Regions from separate parts of the Methylomonas sp. LWB genome, predicted to be linked through region 2. Evidence: riboswitches for the same ligand, from Rfam matches in the RefSeq annotation. Region 2 holds a riboswitch; each other region holds the start of a gene.
What was found. A riboswitch is a leader RNA that binds a small molecule or an ion and turns the genes downstream of it on or off. The one in region 2 is predicted to bind cyclic di-GMP.
Positions count from the first base shown of each region.

Region 1: it holds a riboswitch for cyclic di-GMP, as region 2 does, so the genes downstream of both, BJL95_RS17860 (PEP-CTERM sorting domain-containing protein) here and BJL95_RS02320 (hypothetical protein) in region 2, are expected to answer to the same signal.
Region 3: it holds a riboswitch for cyclic di-GMP, as region 2 does, so the genes downstream of both, BJL95_RS16750 (hypothetical protein) here and BJL95_RS02320 (hypothetical protein) in region 2, are expected to answer to the same signal.

Region 1 is NZ_MKMC01000045.1:362,199-365,457, reverse strand. It holds gene BJL95_RS17870 (ABC transporter ATP-binding protein) at 1-153, shown strand, start outside; gene BJL95_RS17865 (MlaD family protein) at 150-1,142, shown strand; cyclic di-GMP riboswitch class I at 1,663-1,739, shown strand; gene BJL95_RS17860 (PEP-CTERM sorting domain-containing protein) at 1,842-2,660, shown strand; gene BJL95_RS17855 (VPLPA-CTERM sorting domain-containing protein) at 2,769-3,259, shown strand, end outside.
Region 2 is NZ_MKMC01000005.1:26,021-29,279, reverse strand. It holds gene BJL95_RS02325 (ABC transporter permease) at 1-780, shown strand, start outside; cyclic di-GMP riboswitch class I at 1,213-1,289, shown strand; gene BJL95_RS02320 (hypothetical protein) at 1,390-2,160, shown strand; gene BJL95_RS02315 (VPLPA-CTERM sorting domain-containing protein) at 2,296-3,081, shown strand; gene BJL95_RS02310 (hypothetical protein) at 3,110-3,259, shown strand, end outside.
Region 3 is NZ_MKMC01000045.1:97,146-100,404, reverse strand. It holds gene BJL95_RS16760 (PAS domain-containing protein) at 1-104, opposite strand, end outside; cyclic di-GMP riboswitch class I at 1,240-1,317, shown strand; gene BJL95_RS16750 (hypothetical protein) at 1,437-2,216, shown strand; gene BJL95_RS16745 (TetR/AcrR family transcriptional regulator) at 2,768-3,259, opposite strand, start outside.

The sequences.
Region 1 (3,259 bases), on a different contig from region 2:
TTTCTCGATGCCGAAACCCATACGATGATTGCCGGCGGTCCGCCCAAGCAATTGTTGGCGGAATCCAAAGATCCCAATATCGTGCGTTTCCTGACGCGCGGCGATGCCTCGGTATCCCGGCAAGCCGGTGGCCGTATTCGGAGTAGCCTGTGAGCAAGCAAGCCAATCCATTGGCGATCGGTTTGTTTTTGACCGGTGCGCTGACTTTGTTGACGATGGGCGTGATGATTTTCGGCGGCGGCGATTATTTTAAGGACAAAAATCGCTTCGTGATCTTCTTCGACTCGGCCTTGAACGGCTTGAACGTCGGCGCGCCGGTTAAGCTGCAGGGCGTGCAGATCGGCAACGTTAGCGAGATTTCGTTGGTGATGGAAACCGACACCGACCGAATCTACAAACCGGTGGTCATTGAAATCGACCCGGCCTTGCTGCGCAACACCTCGGGCGAAGAGAGCCACGGCCACACCAAAAAGCAGCAACAGGAAGCGGCGCAACGGATGATAGAAGCCGGCTTGAAGGCGCGATTGGAGACTCAGAGCTTGCTGACCGGCTTGCTGTATGTCGATCTAAATTTCTACAGCGACAAGCCGATCAATCTGGTCAAACTGGATTATAAAAATTTGCCGGAACTGCCCAGCGTGCCGACTACGGTCGACGAAATCCGCAACACCGCCGACGAAATCATCAACCGGGCCAAGCAATTGCCGGTCGAGGAAACCCTGAAAAATCTGTCCGATACCTTGACCGAAATCCGCAATCTGTTGCAGTCGGATAACACCAAGCAATCGATGACCGCCTTGGCGAAGTCCTTACAGGAAACCCAAAAGTTGATGGCGACGCTGAACCGGCAAACCGAACCCTTGCTGAGCAACGCCAACGGCGCGCTAACCGACACCCGCGCCACGCTGCGGGATTTCAACCGGGAATTGCTGCCGGTGTTGCGCGCCGCCGAACAAAGCCTGACCGCCGCGACCCAGGTTCTGCAGGAATCGCGGCACACGCTGAATGCGGTCGAGACGCTGGCCGACGCCGATGCGCCGTTGAACCAGGCCTTGCTGGAAGTGCGCAACGCCTCGCGTTCGCTCAAAGACTTGGCCGAGGGGCTGGAACGCCAGCCGCAAGCCTTGATTTACGGCAAATAACTTTCCCACTCTTTGCGGCACCCTCGTTTCGCCGGTCCCGCTGAAACGATGTTTTCCGGCGTCAGTCCGGTTTTAGGCATCAATTAATCTTAAATTTAATAAATTATGTTATACGCCGCGAAGTGCATTGGGCATTTGCGGTAGGAATATTAATTTTAATTTTGTTTCAATAACTTAGCTTATCTATAGTTGAGATTAATTGAGTGAAATCACTCAGCAAAAAATAGGCGAATGGGTTTGTCCGTTTGCTTTTCATGCGCCCCGTCGACCGCAGTCGACGATGTTCAGATTCTCTGTGTACCCCAGTTTAGCAGCGATGACTCGGTTCTGGACTCCAATAGCGCCACCGACAGCCGGTCACCGTTTCCCGGTTTTAGCGAGGTATGGCTGGCACACTAACTGCTTGAGTCTGTTCGCCGCACCGGAAATTACTTTCGGAATCAGCATCTGGACAGCGTGCCGGCAAGAGCGGATCAGGAGAGGCCGCGAGAGTCGAGCCGAGTTTAAGGTGCGGTATCGACGGTAAATTTGCCACATCCGCCGCAAGACGGAGCCGGAAAGCCTTGGGTCTTGGTTCAAGACAGCCGGGTTGCCTCTCGAACGAGAGTAAGCGTCGGTTCGAAGCGTTCGAATCGGCTACCGAAAATCTATCTTTCAAGCCTATAGGAATTAAATATGCAATTTCATGGATCAAAAAAAATGACGTTAGGAAAAACCTGGTTTGCCGCGGCGGCGCTTGCGGCGACCAATCTAGCCAACGCCGGTACCTTGAACGGCGGTGTGTTCAATATCGCATTCAACGACCCAAACGACTTATTGGCCGGCTTGAACTTGGGAGAAGGTTCGATTACCTCTTACTACGTCGCCAATTTTTTCGATAAGGCGGTGGCCGACACCTTGACCGCGAACGATATGGTCGCGACTCCGACGAATACCTATCCGGCGCCGAACATATTAAGTTACGACGTGAATCCAAGCAGTTTGGCGGGCACCGGGATACCGACCGGTTATATCGGCGGCAGCGGGCGCAGTAATCAAGCGACGACGTTGACTTGGGCGTCCGATCAAGACCATCTGCTGAACGCCTCCAGCTTGACCGCGAGCGGTCAGGTCGGTTTGGATGGCGTGTATATGACGCGCGGTAGCTTTACCGGCACGCTGCTGTCCGGCGACTACAAATTCTCTTATATCGCCGCGCGAAACAACGGCACCAACACCGGTTGGACCTTAACCAACAACGTCAGTTTTGCTTCCAATACCTTCGACACCCGTAATATCAGTATTACCACCGACGGCGATAGCCTGGCCTTTACCGGCGAGCTCTGGTGGTCGCCCAACACATCGGCCTTTTTATTCGGTGGCGACGGTTCCAATTCCGCCGGCATGGCCGGCACCTTCAGTCTGATTTCGCCGGTTCCCGCCGCCGTTCCATTGCCGGCCGCCGCGTGGTTGTTCGGTAGCGGTCTGTTCGGCGTGCTGGCATCGCGGCGTCGCAAGTCGGCACCGATCGCCGCGTAACCGGCAACCTTGACCCGGCCGAATATCCGGACGACTAAGTCGTTCGGGTATTTTGCGCATCGGCTCTCAACGGAAATGACTTCCTCTGGCAAATTTATGCATATTCAAATGATAGGGTCGCGCGCGCTCGTTGCCGCGGCACTGCTGGCCGCGTTATCGCCGCCTGTTTCCGCCGCCACGGTTTCCGGCGGTACCATGGTGGTGAATCTCGATCGAGACGCGCTCGCCGACGCAATCGCGATTGACGCGACCGCCGCGCCTTCGATGTACTTGGAGGAATTTTTCGACGCCCCGGCCGCGAATAGCCGCACCGCCACGCAAATTCTCGAAGATCATATCGTGCCGGGCGTCGCCGAAATTCCGGCTAAGAACCTGACGTTTTCAGTGAACGGCACGCATGTCGCCAATCTGACCGGGCGCCACGCAAAACCGACCACGATCGAATTCGATCCGGCCAATTTCGCCTCGACCGTTACCGGCGTCATTGGTTTATCCGGCGTGTTTCGGTTCCGGGTCGATACAGGATCAGAATTCAATCGCATTTTATCCGGCGACTACGCGCTGGAATACGACGCCGCCAATATGGATGGCGCATCCGG
Region 2 (3,259 bases):
CTGGATAAGGCGTTAGCCAAACTGCAGCATCATCAACTGGATATGGTGGTGCAAGGGGGGGCGGAAAACGGCTATTGGATAAACGACAGTTCCGGGCAGGGCTATCTGCTGGAAAAAGTCCTGCTGGCTGGCGATCGAGCCGCCACCTGGAAAAAGCAAGTGGTTTCCGGGCGGCGGGTGCGCTACCTCGATTGGGTTTTGCCCGGCATTTTAGCCATCAACATCATGCACGGCAGTTTGTTCGGCGTCGGCTTTACCATCGTCAGGTATCGCAAAAGCGGCGTGCTTAAACGCTTGAAAGCCTCGCCGGTCAACGCTTTTGAGTTCCTGTCGGCACAAGTCGTCAGCCGGCTGGGGCTGTTGATGCTGGCGGTCGTGCTGCAATTTGTCGCGATGAACGTCTTGTTCGACTTTTTAGTGCAGGGGGCTTATGCCTTGTTGGCGCTGATAGCGGTACTCGGTTCGGTAACTTTGATCAGTCTCGGCTTATTGATGGCGAGCCGGACCGGTAGCGAGGAGTTGGCGTTGGGCATCCTGAATTTGCTGACCTTGCCGATGATACTGCTGTCCGGGGTCTGGTTTTCGCTGGAAGGCGCACCCGCGCTGTTGCAGAACCTGACGCTGATTTTCCCGCTAACCCACGTGCTGCAAGCCGCGCGCGCGGTGATGATCGACGGCGCCGGATTGGCCGAGATAGCGCCGGCATTGATTACCCTGTCGATGATGACGCTGTTGTTTTTAACGACCGCCGCGCTGCGGTTTAAATGGGTGGAAGATTGAGGGTCGGTCAATCCATGGAGGTCCGTGCGACTCACCGGGAGCTGGCGCATTCCGCCCGTTGATTCGACGCGGCTTAGGTTTCGAGATACGTGGAGTTGTCACAAATACCGGCAAATCGTTTGAATAGGTGATTTCACGCAGTTGCTGAGGCAAATCACGTGGTTTGGGTTTGTTTGGCCGTCGGTAAAAATGTTAGTCGTTGTAAAACAATGGCTTTTTTGTTGGCCTGGTCTTTGCTGTTAGATCAGCAACTCGGGAAATGACGATAGGTTTATGTCGGCGGGTTTGCGTTTCGCGGCGCTCTCTCTAAGCCAGTATCGTTGGGTTTCGAGCCTTGGCGGCTGCCGAATGACGGCATCTTGCGCCGTTCGGAAAAGCCGCCGGAAATCTAGGAAAACCTCGCTCAAGGATTCGGGCGATGCCGCACGGAAGCGGCAATTTCGCCACATCCGCCGCGAGGCGGAGCCGGAAAGCCACGGGTCTTGGAATAAGACGGCCGGGTTGCCTTCGAACTTTGGGCTCTGCAATGGGATGTGACGCGCTTCCATCCGTATCGGGACCTGGATTTTGCCCATTAAATCAATCTTAGATCGTTTTGTAAGGAAAACAATGAACCTATTAAACAAACACAGTTTGAAAGCGGCCTATGCCGGCGTTCTGGCAATCAGCGTATTCGGCGGCGGTCTGTTAACGGCAGGCGATGCCAACGCGGCCCTCGTTAGCGGCGTCGCGAATATGACCATCGACAATTCCGCATTTACCTCGGCCGTTGGCGGTTCCGAAGGTTGGTATATCGCCAATTTTTGGGACGAGACTTATAACGCAACGCCGATCGATCTGGACACGACCGGCGGTGTTGCTCTCAGTCAGACCGAGACCTTCAGCGTTTCGTTGCCGGTGAACGCCAATGGCACCACCATCAGCTACGGCGCGAGAAAGCAGGAGGCCACGACGATGGATGCCAGCAACACAGCGGCAGGCCAAATCGGCTTGAGCGGTGCATTTCGGATGGAACCCGCCGGTGGCGGCTCCTACCTGAACCCCGGTGATTTTTACCTGAAAAAAGCCAGTGGGACGTGGAATATCTTTACCTACAGCGCCGGTTTTAGTAGCCCCGCGCAAGATCCAGCCTTGTTCCGCTTGGTGAATGCCACCGAGTCGGTCAACGGTAATGGCGAATTATCGCTAAGCGGCGATTTGTATCTTTCCACTTTGGGTTACTCCTGGAATTTGCTGTTTAACGGCAGCACATCGGTCAAAGTGGGTACCTTCAATCTGGCGCCCGCCGCAGTGCCGCTGCCGGCCGGCGTGTGGTTGTTCGGGAGCGGATTGGTCGGCCTGTTAGGCGCCTCCAGAGGTAAATCGGGCTTATCCGCCTAAGCCTTACCAGACCGCTCACCCTTCCGTCGCAAAAGGCTGCGGGGCGCTTTGCTTTCCGTTAACGGTCGGGGGGTAGAGCCCGAACTTGGCCGGTAAGCGACTTATTAGAAACCCAATTTTTTTCAAGGAATACGCATGAAATTTCTATACCTGATCGTGCTGTCGTTAACCCTTGCCGCGACATCCGCGCACGGCGCTACCGTATCCGGCGGTTCGCTGATTATCAATATCGATCGAGACGCTTTCGAGAACGGTATCGATCTAGATAGGACCGCTGCGCCATCCATATACGTCGAGGAATACTACGACGCTTCGCTGGCCTCAAAAACCTTTGAAGAGTTGCGCGATTACAATACGCCCGTCGATCTGACCGATTACGCGGCGAACGAAATTCCGGCCACCGGATTGAAATTTACCGTCAATGGCGCGCATGTGGCTGACAACCCGTTAGGCCGGCACAATAGCGCCACTACCTTCACGTTCGACCCTAACGACATTACCGGCACTGCGTCGGGCTCTATCGGACTGGCCGGCGGCCTGCGTTATCGAGTGGATGTCGCGCCACCCACTAACCGGGTATTAATGGGCGACATGACGCTGACCTATAATCCCGCGGAAGCGCTAAAAACGCCGGAAAGTTCGGATTGGGTCATTTACAACACCCTCGGCTTTAAAGCGGTGGCTTTCGAGTTGTTTAACGTGGTTTCCGAGATCAACGGAAACGTGCTGTCTTTGAGCGGCGAGTTGGGTTACGGTTGGGGATTCGATCATCTTGGGGCCGGTCCGGCCCGCAATGCTAATGCGCGCATCGGTACCTTCAGCTTTCAAACCTCCGTGGTCCCGCTGCCGGCCGCCGTCTGGATGTTTATGACCGGCTTAATCGGCATGGGCGTGAGCGGTTTTCGCAACCGATCCGCTTGATCGGGATATCAGTTAACAGGAGGTTTCGATGACATGCCATCGCCTTGAAACATCAAAATACTTGACCGCGGTTTCGACGGTTTTCGCGCTGGTCGCCGGCGGATTCGTTACGCAGGCCGATGCCGCGTTGTTAAACGCGAATTCCGGAGGCACCTTCACGATGAATCTGGACCGCGAT
Region 3 (3,259 bases), on a different contig from region 2:
GGGATGGGCCGAGGGGATAACATCCCGATGGTTACAAGCTCTTCTGCCGAAATAGCGGTGCAAAAAAGCAGTATGAAAAAAAATGAAATGACTTTTGCCGACATATTCTGTTTATAGGTATACGAGAGCTCAAGGAAATTGAATATGTTTATAAGCGTCTAGTAAAAATTTAACCGGAATTCGTGCTCCCAGTCGTCTAAACGCCACCGATTGCGCATAAGCGCTTTTTATCGGTCGTCCGGGCCGTGAGCTCATTATTTTGCGCGGTCTACTGTCGAATTTTCCTCAAAAACCCCGGCATTTCGGTTCACCGTCGCATGTTCTAGCTATTTGGCCGCTAATCGGGAACCGCAGATCGGCAGGGAAGGCGAGTGCTTTGATCGCGTCGCGTTCGTCGCGCTTATCCGCCCATCGACCACCGCTTTGATGTTGATGATGTCCAGGCATGTCCCACCAAGGCCAACGAGGAATACGAGGTGAATTCCGTTTTTAACGCCGTCGGTTTGAAGCTGGCCATGACCAGTACGGTTCAAGGAGCCAATGGTAATTGTCCTATATATATCGTTCTGATTACTCATAAGCCTCGGTCAATTTGAACAAACGCCCTGACTGCCATGGCGGAGTATTGGCCTCCGCGATAAAAAAACCTGATCATCATAGTCTTTGCAGATCGAATAGGTGGTTGAATCGATGCCAACACTCGGCTAGATGGCACGGCGAATCTTTGGGCTTGGATCGCCAGAAGCCACACCGTCAGAGGCCGTTTGGTACCTTCAAACAGCGTCCCTGTTGGTCAGTGGCGCTGGGTGATGACAGGCCGTACATTGACAAAGTTTGCGGGTCTTGACCACTACAAACCACCATAACTTGGGTATTGAAAACCGGCGGTCATCGTGCCTGAAATAGGGTTTCGGCGTACTGGGCATCGGTAGTTTACAGCTTCAGAAAATCCATCAAATCGAAGCCTTTTTGAAATTGGATCGGGTTCTTCTTAATGTCAGGATCCTGCAGTCGGACTAATACTTTCATCGGACTTATCGGAGGCTTCTAAGTTGTTGAGGCTCATCGATAATCAGCTTGGACTATGGCATATGCCGCAACAATTAATTAGAACTGTGTCAAATCCCGTAGAGCCGACGGTCGAATGAATTAACAGGGGTTTTTGGTTTTTAATAAGTATATGAAATTTATAGTGATTGTTCTTTGGTCTTTTTATTGCTTTCCAGTAAGTGCTCTATTTTGAGCGCTAGCCAAACCTGTCGCGAGGCAGGGCCGGAAAGCCACGGGTCTTGTAGGCAAGATAGCCGGGTTGCTGTGTCACGGGTAGGGATGCCGGGAAAGACTGCTTTTGCCTTGAAGAGGGTTAAAGCAAGTGACGCACACACAGTTGAGAAGTTTATCCATTCAACCCTTCTTTTTTGAAACAAGGTAATTAAATGAATTTGGAAATTAACGCAATACGCAAAACTAAACTCGCGGGATTGGCTATGATGTTGGCCGCCGCGACTCTGGCCCCGCAAACCGCTAGCGCGGCCCTAGTCTCAGGAACAGCGACCATCTCGCTAAACGGTGTTTGGAACTCGGCGTTTCTCGCTTCAGGATGGGCTCCGACGACTTTTTTCGATTCGTCCTTTAATAACACGATGATAAGCGGCTCTCTCGCCGGCGGAACCGCGATTAGCGGCTTTACCGGTGCTTTCGAGGCACCGATTAACACCAATACGACGACGATCGTCATCGGTGGTTTCGGTACCGCCGGCACCATTCAGGCGACGACGATGGATACCAGCAATTCCTCGGTCGGGGTTATCGGCCTTAGCGGCGCCTTCCGGTTTACCGCTCCTTCGCTGTCAACCTATCTGTCGTCCGAGGATTGGACGTTGCAAAAAATCGGCGGTACGTGGAACCTAGTGGACCACTCACCCGGCTTTCCGGACAACACCTTATTCCAACTGGTAAACGTCGTCGATAATCTGGCGACGACCGGTATGCTTGACGGCGACCTGCAGTTCTTGCCGGATCCGGCCCATCAAGCGGGTGGCTTTTCCTACTCGGGCTTTTTGGGTGCTACCGGAGCAAAACTCAGCACGACTATAGGTCATCTGAGCATCGCGCCGGTCGCGGCGGTACCTCTGCCAGCCGCGGCATGGTTGTTTGGCACCGCTTTGTTGAGTTTGTTCGGTATCAACCGCCGCAAAAACAGCATCAGCGCCTAAGTCGTTCATGGAATACGGCGTGGATTTAGCGCTAGATTGCCGCACGATGAGGCTTGCGGTATTCAAGATTAGAATTATTCCTATCGTTCTTGAAATTCATACATTGACCACTGTTGTAGTAGCGGCGTAAACGTTGCGAGAGCACGTCCATGCTTCCCCCTGAGCAGGATTTGGGCCAGGGGGTTGTTTTTTAGCGCTATCCTCCGTTTAAACCTTTTCGAAGATTTCTGATTTGATGGGCCCCTGCTTCAACTAAATGTCACAACCCTGTCAAATCAAACCAACTTAACCCAAATTTTAAGGGTCTCGCGCGGTGTTAGCGGAGAGGCTTTCCACGGCGCCCGACGCAAGATCGTGCCGCCATTGCCAAGGCGTTTATATCCAAAAGGACGTATATCGCCAAAATGGTCTACAACCAGACGACTCGGGTAATGCCGGACGGCCCGACGGATAGTGCCTCTAGGCGAATTTATGGTTGGGAGCGTAAGAATGTTTAGCGCCCGCGTTACATCCACCAACAAGCGGCCGTGCCAATCGCCGAGACCCTATGCTTAGTTATTTTGGTCGCGCTCCGGGCCGTACGCTCTCATGAAAACGTCGACGGCGCGTTCGACCACGCCTTCGATCAAATCCGGCGTCAGTTCGTGCAGGATATTCAGCAACCAGGGTTCGAAGATCTCCGACTCCAGCAAACCGTGAAAATGCGCGGCCACCAGCTTCGGATCGGCCGGGCGCAGTCGACCCGCCGCGATGACTTCGCCAAAATACTGCTCTAAATATTTCATGCCTAATCCCGGCCCGCGTTCGTAATACAGACGACCGATTTGGCCCTTGCCGGATTCGGCAACAATCATGCGTTTTAACGCTAGCCGTTGCGGCGTGAAAAACACGCTCAATATTCGCTCGCCAAGCCGCTTTAAGGTGAAGGCTACATCTTCCGACGGTTGAAGCAGGGCGAGGGTCGAGCGAATTTCGTCGGGATCGAAATTGGTTTGTTCGCCGACGTAGATCGAGTGCATCTGATCCAAATGTTGATCTGCGGA